Regions from separate parts of the Paenibacillus sp. FSL H8-0122 genome, predicted to be linked through region 1. Evidence: a T-box and tRNA genes for the amino acid it is inferred to sense, from the RefSeq annotation. Region 1 holds a T-box; the other holds one or more tRNA genes.

The links. The T-box of region 1 lies ahead of pheS (phenylalanine--tRNA ligase subunit alpha). A T-box ahead of a tRNA ligase gene usually reads a tRNA of that ligase, here a tRNA-Phe.
Region 2: it encodes a tRNA-Phe, which carries the amino acid that the T-box ahead of pheS (phenylalanine--tRNA ligase subunit alpha) is inferred to sense. The anticodon was not compared.

The regions. Positions count from the first base shown of each region.
Region 1 covers NZ_JBBOTB010000001.1:4,629,172-4,633,584, reverse strand. Annotated here, with positions in the region: gene NSS64_RS20015 (hypothetical protein) at 1-1,821, opposite strand, end outside; T-box leader at 2,042-2,318, shown strand; gene pheS (phenylalanine--tRNA ligase subunit alpha) at 2,378-3,412, shown strand; gene pheT (phenylalanine--tRNA ligase subunit beta) at 3,754-4,413, shown strand, end outside.
Region 2 covers NZ_JBBOTB010000001.1:6,552,735-6,557,147, reverse strand. Annotated here, with positions in the region: rRNA gene NSS64_RS27980 (23S ribosomal RNA) at 1-1,119, shown strand, start outside; tRNA gene NSS64_RS27975 (tRNA-Ser) at 1,202-1,293, shown strand; tRNA gene NSS64_RS27970 (tRNA-Met) at 1,318-1,394, shown strand; tRNA gene NSS64_RS27965 (tRNA-Val) at 1,404-1,479, shown strand; tRNA gene NSS64_RS27960 (tRNA-Thr) at 1,513-1,588, shown strand; tRNA gene NSS64_RS27955 (tRNA-Asp) at 1,607-1,684, shown strand; tRNA gene NSS64_RS27950 (tRNA-Phe) at 1,711-1,786, shown strand; tRNA gene NSS64_RS27945 (tRNA-Tyr) at 1,791-1,873, shown strand; tRNA gene NSS64_RS27940 (tRNA-Lys) at 1,885-1,957, shown strand; gene NSS64_RS27935 (PucR family transcriptional regulator) at 2,105-3,205, shown strand; gene NSS64_RS27930 (ABC transporter ATP-binding protein) at 3,315-4,413, shown strand, end outside.

The DNA of each region.
Region 1 (4,413 bases):
CACCAGGTTCGAGCCGGTTCCTGTATACAGGAGGGTGGAACGTTCCTTCACGGTGGCTTTTTTGCCGGTGGCTGTGATCTTGAAGGCTTCCCCTGCAGCCAGCGGAGCTACACTCTTAACGGTACTGTCGCTTGTACTGAGAGAGAGGAATTGCGACACTTCTGTACCCTTGGTCTCCTGGAGGATGAGCTTGACTAGCCTGAAATCCAGGGTGTATGGAATATGGCCTTGAACCGTTATTTGAGTGCTGGCACCAGGGGCAAGGACTGAAGAGCTGTTGTCCGTATAAGTCTGCGAAGAGGAGCTGAGATCCTTCTGATCCACCAGGAGTATTCCTGTAAAAGCAGGCAAAGTAATGGTCTTGGACGTTGCATTGCGTATCGTTAGTACAGCCTGTACCAGATCCTCGCTGCCCCAAGGCAGACGCAGCAGGGAGTCCAGAGAGACAGCGAAGGTACCATAGGTATTGGTTACGCTGGTCTCGGCAGCGAGATGAATCTGGCTCTCCGGCGTGTAAGGGATGCGGAAATAGGCCACAGGCAGCGTTACTTTATCCGCGCTGGCCGCAGGAGCAATCATTTGCAGCTCCAGAGAATTCTGAGCCAGCTCCAGCGGAACATTCGCGCTCAGCTCAATCAGCTTCTCTTCCAGCGGCTTCAGGGTCAGGCTGCTCAAGGCAGTGGCCGTCACCGGGAAGCTATAGCCTTCCGCCGACTTGACGTTAAGCTCATAAGCAGGCAAAGTGACCGCTGTGCTGCCGGTATTCTTCACCCGGAGCTGATAGCTCCAGACACCGTTCCCGTTATCCGCATGCACATTTGCCTTCAGCAGCTGCATGTCCACCGTATTGCTGCCGATGGAGACCTTCTTGGTGTAGCCCGCCGCTACGGTGAAATCTGCGGTTACTGCAGCCGGAAGTGCGTAGGAAGAGACAGGCAGGTACAGCTTGAGTTCTTCATCCAGCTTGGCGATCTGTAGCGTCAGCTTGCTGACATTCATGTAAGAAGGGATCTCGGTCATATAATAGAGCGTCCTCTTCTCCTGAGGCTGGAGCTTGAATTCGGGGCTGCTGTCATCCAGCGTAAGCGTGAAGACAGAGCCGCCCGAGGATTTCAGGTACAAGGTATAGCCCGGATCTGTAAGCACTTTGTTACCTAGATTGGTTAGGCTAAGCCCGACCTTGGCATAGACTTTGCTGTTATATTTGTAGATTTGCACGGATTCGGCTTTGGTGCCGGCTGTAATACCGCCGAGTTCAACCTTTCGGGTCTCCCCTGTAAGCGAGGACAGAGAATAATTGGAAGGAATCGTGAACGTGCCTATACGCTGTTCATAATTAGAGGCGCTGAAATTCCAGCCGTATATGTTGATTTTGAGTCCTTTGACTGAGGCGGCAGTTCCAATATTCGCATAGTATGTAAGACTGGTGCTTTGTTTAGCAGGGATTTTCTTGACCGCACTGTCTGCGCTGACCGGAATTCCTTTAATGATGCTGCCGCCCGCAGTTACAACTTTGGAGAAATAGTCCGCCAGATTGACGCTGCTGCCGGCAGTGTTGGTATAGGTAAGCGTGTAGGTGAGAATATTACCGCCGGTTTGGCTCTGAATCCCTACATGGCTCAGCTTCACCTGAAGCGCGGTGCCGAGCTTGAGCGCACTTAGACCGTTAAGTGTGGAGACTTCCGTGACCGCGCTTGCTGCTGTGGCAGCCGTTGAACCGGATGAAGCGGCATAGGCCGTGGTTCCCGGGCTGCCTGCGGTTTGACTTGCGGCAAATGTGCTGAGCAGCAGCAGAACAAATGCTTTTTTTCGTGTAAGCATGTAATTTCCTCCTTGTATGATCTCTTAAGGGAAAATATCAACATTGACTGAATGTCCGCTGAAAAAAAAGCCGTCAAACCGCGCTGAAGCTTAAAGGGAGCTTAAAAGAAGATAAAAAATAAGCGGAAGTTGCGCGGCTTGTCAAACGGGCTGTTTTTGCATATAATAGATGGGCATATCTTCCCAAGTGGAGGATCGAAGTGCAGAGGTTATAATCCGCATACATGCAATGATGGAGAAGAGTACGCAGTGCCTGGCTTACAGGGAGGAAGCGCCGCAGATTGAGAGCGTTTCTAAGAGAGCAGAGCTGCCGAAGTTCACTCCGGAGCAGTTCCCTGAATGTGCTTGAAGAGCGCTAGTAGGGGGGACCGGCCGCAGACCGTTATTTCTGTATAAAGTGAGACAGGTCTTTGCCGCACCGAAAGAGGGAATATTGCTCTTAAGGGAAGCGTACGGCCGTCTAACAAGGGTGGTACCACGGTCTTTTCGTCCCTTTACCGGGAGGAAAGGCCTTTTTTTGTTGAACAATATGAGATTTGAGGGGGCAGTACAAGCCATGAAAGACAAATTGGAAGCACTGAAGGCTGAGGCGCTGACGAAGCTGCAGGCGGTAAACGATCCGCAGATTCTGAATGACCTTCGTGTCAAATACCTTGGCAAAAAAGGCGAGCTGACAGAGGTTCTGCGCGGTATGGGCGGACTAAGCGCAGAGGAGCGTCCGGTGATCGGCCAGGTGGCCAATCTGGTGCGCAGCGCCATTGAAGAGGTGATCGGCGCCAAGCAGGAGCTGTTCCAGCAGCAGGAGACAGAGAGCCGTCTGAATGCGGAGAAGGTCGATGTAACCCTGCCGGGCCGCGGCATGCCGCAGGGCGGCATTCATCCGCTGAGCCGGGTGATCCAGGAGATCGAGGATATTTTCATCGGCATGGGCTTCCAGGTTGCAGAAGGACCGGAAGTGGAGACGGATTATTATAACTTCGAGGCGCTGAACCTTCCGAAGAACCATCCGGCCCGCGACATGCAGGATTCCTTCTATATCACGGAAGATATTCTGATGCGTACCCAGACCTCGCCGGTACAGGTGCGTACCATGCAGGCCATGAACGGGGAGAGTCCGGTCAAGGTCATCTGTCCGGGCAAGGTGTTCCGCCGTGACGACGACGATGCGACCCACTCCTTCCAGTTCCACCAGATTGAAGGCCTGGTGATCGGCCGCAATATCCGCATGAGTGACCTGAAGGGTACCCTGCAGCAGTTCACCAAGGAGATGTTCGGGCCTGCGGCGGGCATCCGCCTGCGCCCAAGCTTCTTCCCGTTCACCGAGCCTAGCGTTGAGGTGGATGTAAGCTGCTTCAAATGCGGCGGCGAAGGCTGCCGTCTCTGCAAGCAGAGCGGCTGGCTGGAGATTCTCGGTGCCGGTATGGTGCACCCGAATGTGCTGCGGATGGGCGGATATGATCCAGAAGAATACAGCGGCTTCGCGTTCGGCATGGGCGCTGAGCGGATCGCGATGCTGAAATATGGTATTGATGACATCCGTTACTTCTACACGAATGATATGGGCTTTGTGAAGCAATTCAAGGGTATTTAGGGATTTGGCGGGTGTGTGCGGGGGCGGGACGGATATTGTTAAGCCGGAGGGATGACGGCAGTGCTAATTAAATGACTGCGATTGAAGGACCGGAGGGGAATTTTGGAACTGGAGGAGCGGTAGCGTCCGCCTTTAGGATTGGATTTCTACTGCGGCCAGCAGTGTAATCAGGAAATTCAATCCTAACAGCGGCCGGAAGTCCAAAACTTCTCTGTAGGAACACTGCAATGCAGAATTTTGTTGCGCGAAGTTGACGTGGGCTTGTTTATATCCGCTTCCGCGCCCCGGCGCAGGCCGGCATGGAGATCAATACATCTGAAACAAAAAGGAAGTGTGCGATTATGAAAGTATCAACCGCCTGGCTGGCCGATTATATATCGCTGGAAGGGGTGACCGCAGATGAGCTGGCGGATAAAATCACCACCGCCGGCATTGAGATTGACGGAGTAGAACGCCGCAACAAAGGGATTTCCGGGATTGTGACCGGCTACGTGAAATCCAAGGAGAAGCACCCGGACGCCGATAAACTGAATATCTGTATCGTCGATGCAGGGCAGGGTGAGGATCTGCAGATTGTCTGCGGAGCTAAGAATGTCGCAGCGGGCCAGAAGGTTCCGGTCGCGCTGGTAGGCGCCAAGCTGCCGGGCCTGGAGATCAAAAAAGCCAAGCTGCGCGGCGTGCTGTCGCAGGGGATGATCTGCTCGGCCAAGGAGCTGGGCCTGAACGACAAGCTGCTGCCCAAAGAGCTGCAGGAGGGCATTCTCGTGCTGCCGGAGCAGACCGAGGTGGGCCAGGATATTCTCAAGCTGCTGGGTCTGAATGACGAAATCCTTGATTTCGACCTGACGCCGAACCGTTCCGACTGCCTGAGCATGATCGGTGCCGCTTATGAAGTAAGCGCAGTGCTGGGCCGTGAGCTGAAGCTGTCTGATCCGGCGGCAGAGCTCGTGGAAACGGGCGGGAAGGCTGCGGACTCCATCACGGTTACCATTGAGGACGAG
Region 2 (4,413 bases), 1.9 Mb from region 1:
TGTTTAGCAAAAACACAGGTCTGTGCGAAGCCGCAAGGCGAAGTATACGGGCTGACGCCTGCCCGGTGCTGGAAGGTTAAGGGGAGCGGTTAGGAGCAATCCGAAGCTGTGAACCGAAGCCCCAGTAAACGGCGGCCGTAACTATAACGGTCCTAAGGTAGCGAAATTCCTTGTCAGGTAAATTCTGACCCGCACGAATGGCGTAACGACTTGGGCGCTGTCTCAACGAGAGATCCGGTGAAATTTTAATACCTGTGAAGATGCAGGTTACCCGCGACAAGACGGAAAGACCCCATGGAGCTTTACTGCAGCTTGATATTGAATTTGGGTACGATCTGTACAGGATAGGTGGGAGCCGTGGAGGCAGGAGCGCAAGCTTCTGCGGAGGCGCCGTTGGGATACCACCCTGATCGTATCTAGGTTCTAACCTGGTGCCCTTAGCGGGTACGGGGACCGTGTCAGGCGGGCAGTTTGACTGGGGCGGTCGCCTCCTAAAGAGTAACGGAGGCGTTCAAAGGTTCCCTCAGAATGGTTGGAAATCATTCGCAGAGTGCAAAGGCATAAGGGAGCTTGACTGCGAGACCTACAAGTCGAGCAGGGACGAAAGTCGGACTTAGTGATCCGGTGGTACCGCATGGAAGGGCCATCGCTCAACGGATAAAAGCTACCCTGGGGATAACAGGCTTATCTCCCCCAAGAGTCCACATCGACGGGGAGGTTTGGCACCTCGATGTCGGCTCATCGCATCCTGGGGCTGAAGTAGGTCCCAAGGGTTGGGCTGTTCGCCCATTAAAGCGGTACGCGAGCTGGGTTCAGAACGTCGTGAGACAGTTCGGTCCCTATCTGTCGTGGGCGCAGGAAATTTGAGAGGAGCTGTCCTTAGTACGAGAGGACCGGGATGGACGTACCGCTGGTGCATCAGTTGTTCCGCCAGGAGCATGGCTGAGTAGCTACGTACGGACGGGATAAGCGCTGAAAGCATCTAAGCGTGAAGCCCCCCTCAAGATGAGATTTCCCAATTAGTAAGACCCCTTGAAGACGACGAGGTAGATAGGTTGGAGGTGGAAGTGCAGCAATGCATGGAGCTGACCAATACTAATCGGTCGAGGGCTTATCCAAACACACTAACACACAAATTCGTTTTGGATTCAGTTTTCAGGAATCAATTTCCTGTGCGGATTTACATGGCTACCATTAATTTGGAGAGATACCCAAGTGGCTATAAGGGGACCCTCTGCTAAGGGGTTAGACTGCGTAAGCGGTGCGAGGGTTCGAATCCCTCTCTCTCCGCCATTATAAATCCAATACTTGTAGTGTGGCGGCGTAGCTCAGCTGGCTAGAGCGTACGGTTCATACCCGTGAGGTCGGGGGTTCGATCCCCTCTGCCGCTACCATACATACCCGGAGGCTTAGCTCAGCTGGGAGAGCATCTGCCTTACAAGCAGAGGGTCGGGGGTTCGAACCCCTCAGCCTCCACCATTTTTATGTTCGAATTGTATTGCCTTACACCGTGCCGGTGTAGCTCAACTGGTAGAGCAACTGACTTGTAATCAGTAGGTTGGGGGTTCAAGTCCTCTCGCCGGCACCATTTTTTACAATAAATTGTGGAACCGTGGTGTAGTTGGCCTAACATGCCTGCCTGTCACGCAGGAGATCGCGGGTTCGAATCCCGTCGGTTCCGCCATTTTTTTGTTTTTAGGTTTTTTTTATGGCTCGGTAGCTCAGTCGGTAGAGCAAAGGACTGAAAATCCTTGTGTCGGGGGTTCGATTCCCTCCCGCGCCACCATCATGGAGGCTTAGCGAAGTGGCCAAACGCATCAGACTGTAAATCTGCTCACGTACGTGTTCGGTGGTTCGAATCCATCAGCCTCCATCCCTTTTTAGGAGCCATTAGCTCAGTTGGTAGAGCACCTGACTTTTAATCAGGGTGTCGAAGGTTCGAGTCCTTCATGGCTCATCTTAAGTCAAACGGTCATCACTTTAGGGTGGTGGCCTTTTTTGTATTTTGATACATGATACAAGTATGCTCATAAGCGCAAATTCCGCATTTTACAGCAAAATATGATAAAATAAGCGAAAAAAGCAAAAGTGGTGGAGAATGGTGATGATGGATAGTGAGGGTTTGCGTCAAAAATTGGAGCAACTCACCGGAAAGAGGACCGGAATCAAGCAGCTGGGGAGACAGCATTCCGCTTCACTTTTTGGCATAGGTACGGATAAGGATCAGGAACTGCCGGTCATTCATGAGGGTTATCTCTGGCTTCCCCTCTATGAGAATGATGGCCGTGTTACAGCAGTGTGGGTGGAGACAGAGGGGCTGTCGCCGCTGGAGCTGGAGCTGGTGAATTATGCCGGACGCAATTTTGCGGTAGCGCTGAAGGCAACCGGGTTCAAGGAAGAAGGGGAGATGGAGGCGCGGCAGCTTAGCGGCTGGCTGAATGCCCAACTGGAGCAGGAGAAGGACGATGCGGAGATCCCGGATGAAATCTCACTGAAGGGCCGGCTGTTCGGAGATATGATTCCGTTCATGCTGGTAAGCGAGAATGTTCATAATCCGCAGATGACGTATCGCTCCTTAATGAAGCTGCTGCGCAGTTATTTCGAGAATGATGTATTGCTGGTTCCCCTGCAGGATAAGGAATGGTTAATTTTAGCCCGTAAGGAACTCCTCACAGGCGGAGATGATAAAGAGGATGAGGAAGAGAGTGCTGAGGATCTGCTGTCACAGACTTCTATGGGGCTGCATGAACTGATTGCCAGTGAGTGGGTTGGCGTCTTCCATCTGGCGGTCTCTCCAGCCATTATCCCGGTTAAAGGTCTGACAGGAGCAGTCGCCTTGCTGCGGGAGACCATTATTCTTGGCCGTATCTTCCAGGTAGGCGATTATATTCATCTGCCGTGGGAGCTGCACATGGAGCGGCTGGTTAACAGTATTCCGGATGACCGGCGGAGACAGCTGCTGGGCCAGATCGGTGATTACACGGCGGTACTGGCGGATAAGGAAATGCTGCTGACGCTGGAGAGTTTTTTTGAAATGGACTGCAATGTCAGTGAAACCGCCAAGAAGCTGTACATTCACCGCAACACGCTGCTCTACAGGCTGGACAAGATCAAACAGGAGACGGGGGCCGATGTCCGCAGCTTTGGTGATGCCGCTATTGTGAAGCTTGCCATGTTATTGTATAAAGTGACGAAAAGAAAATAGGTTTTTTGTGAACCTTGCAAATAGCCATGAGGCCGGCTCTGGGGTAAGATAAGTGTACAAGAAAGCGTTTGATTTTCTAATCCAATACTAGACTCGAGGGGGAAATACAATGGCAGGCGTACGTTTAGAGCATATTTTCAAAAAATACCCGGGTTCCGATAAAGCAACAGTAATCGATATCAATCTTGATATTAAAGATAAGGAATTCCTCGTACTGGTTGGTCCTTCCGGTTGCGGTAAATCCACAACCCTGCGTATGATCGCTGGTCTGGAAGAAATCTCTGAAGGTAAAATGTACATTGGTGACCGTGTAGTGAATGACGTTGCTCCTAAAGACCGTGATATCGCGATGGTATTCCAATCCTACGCCTTGTACCCGCACATGAGTGTATATCAGAACATGGCTTTCGGTCTGAAATTGCGCAAAGTGAAGAAAGAAGAAATCGACAAGAAAGTACGCGAAGCAGCGAAAATCCTGGATATCGAGCACTTGCTGGAACGCAAACCTAAGGCACTGTCCGGTGGTCAACGTCAACGTGTCGCTCTAGGCCGCGCAATCGTCCGTGATCCACAAGTCTTCTTGATGGATGAGCCTCTTTCCAACTTGGATGCTAAGCTTCGTGGTCAAATGCGTGCTGAAATCACTAAGCTGGTGAAACGCCTTGAAACTACTTGTATCTATGTAACGCATGACCAGACAGAAGCAATGACGATGGGTGACCGAATCGTAGTTATGTACGATGGTATCATCCAGCAGGCAGCTTCCCCTGAAGAACTGTACAATGAGCCTACGAACCTGTTCGTAGCCGGATTTATCGGTTCCCCTACCATGAACTTTATCAACGGTACTCTTTCCGAAGTGAACGGCGCTGTCCGTTTCCGTGCAGAGAACCTTGATGTTGAAGTTCCAGGCGGCAAAGCTACAATCCTGCGTAACAAAGGCTTCATCGGTAAAGATGTAATCATGGGCGTTCGTCCAGAAGACATTCATGAAGAGCCAGTGTTCCTGGAAGCTTCCCCTAACACAATCTTCACTTCGATGGTTGATGTTACGGAAAACCTTGGTCATGAAATGCTCCTCTACTTGAGCGGTCTTGGCAATAACACTGTAATTGCGCGTGTAGATGGACGTTCCACTACCCGTGAAGGCAGCAAGCCTAGATTGGCCATCGACATGAACAAAGTCCACATCTTCGACAAAGAATCCG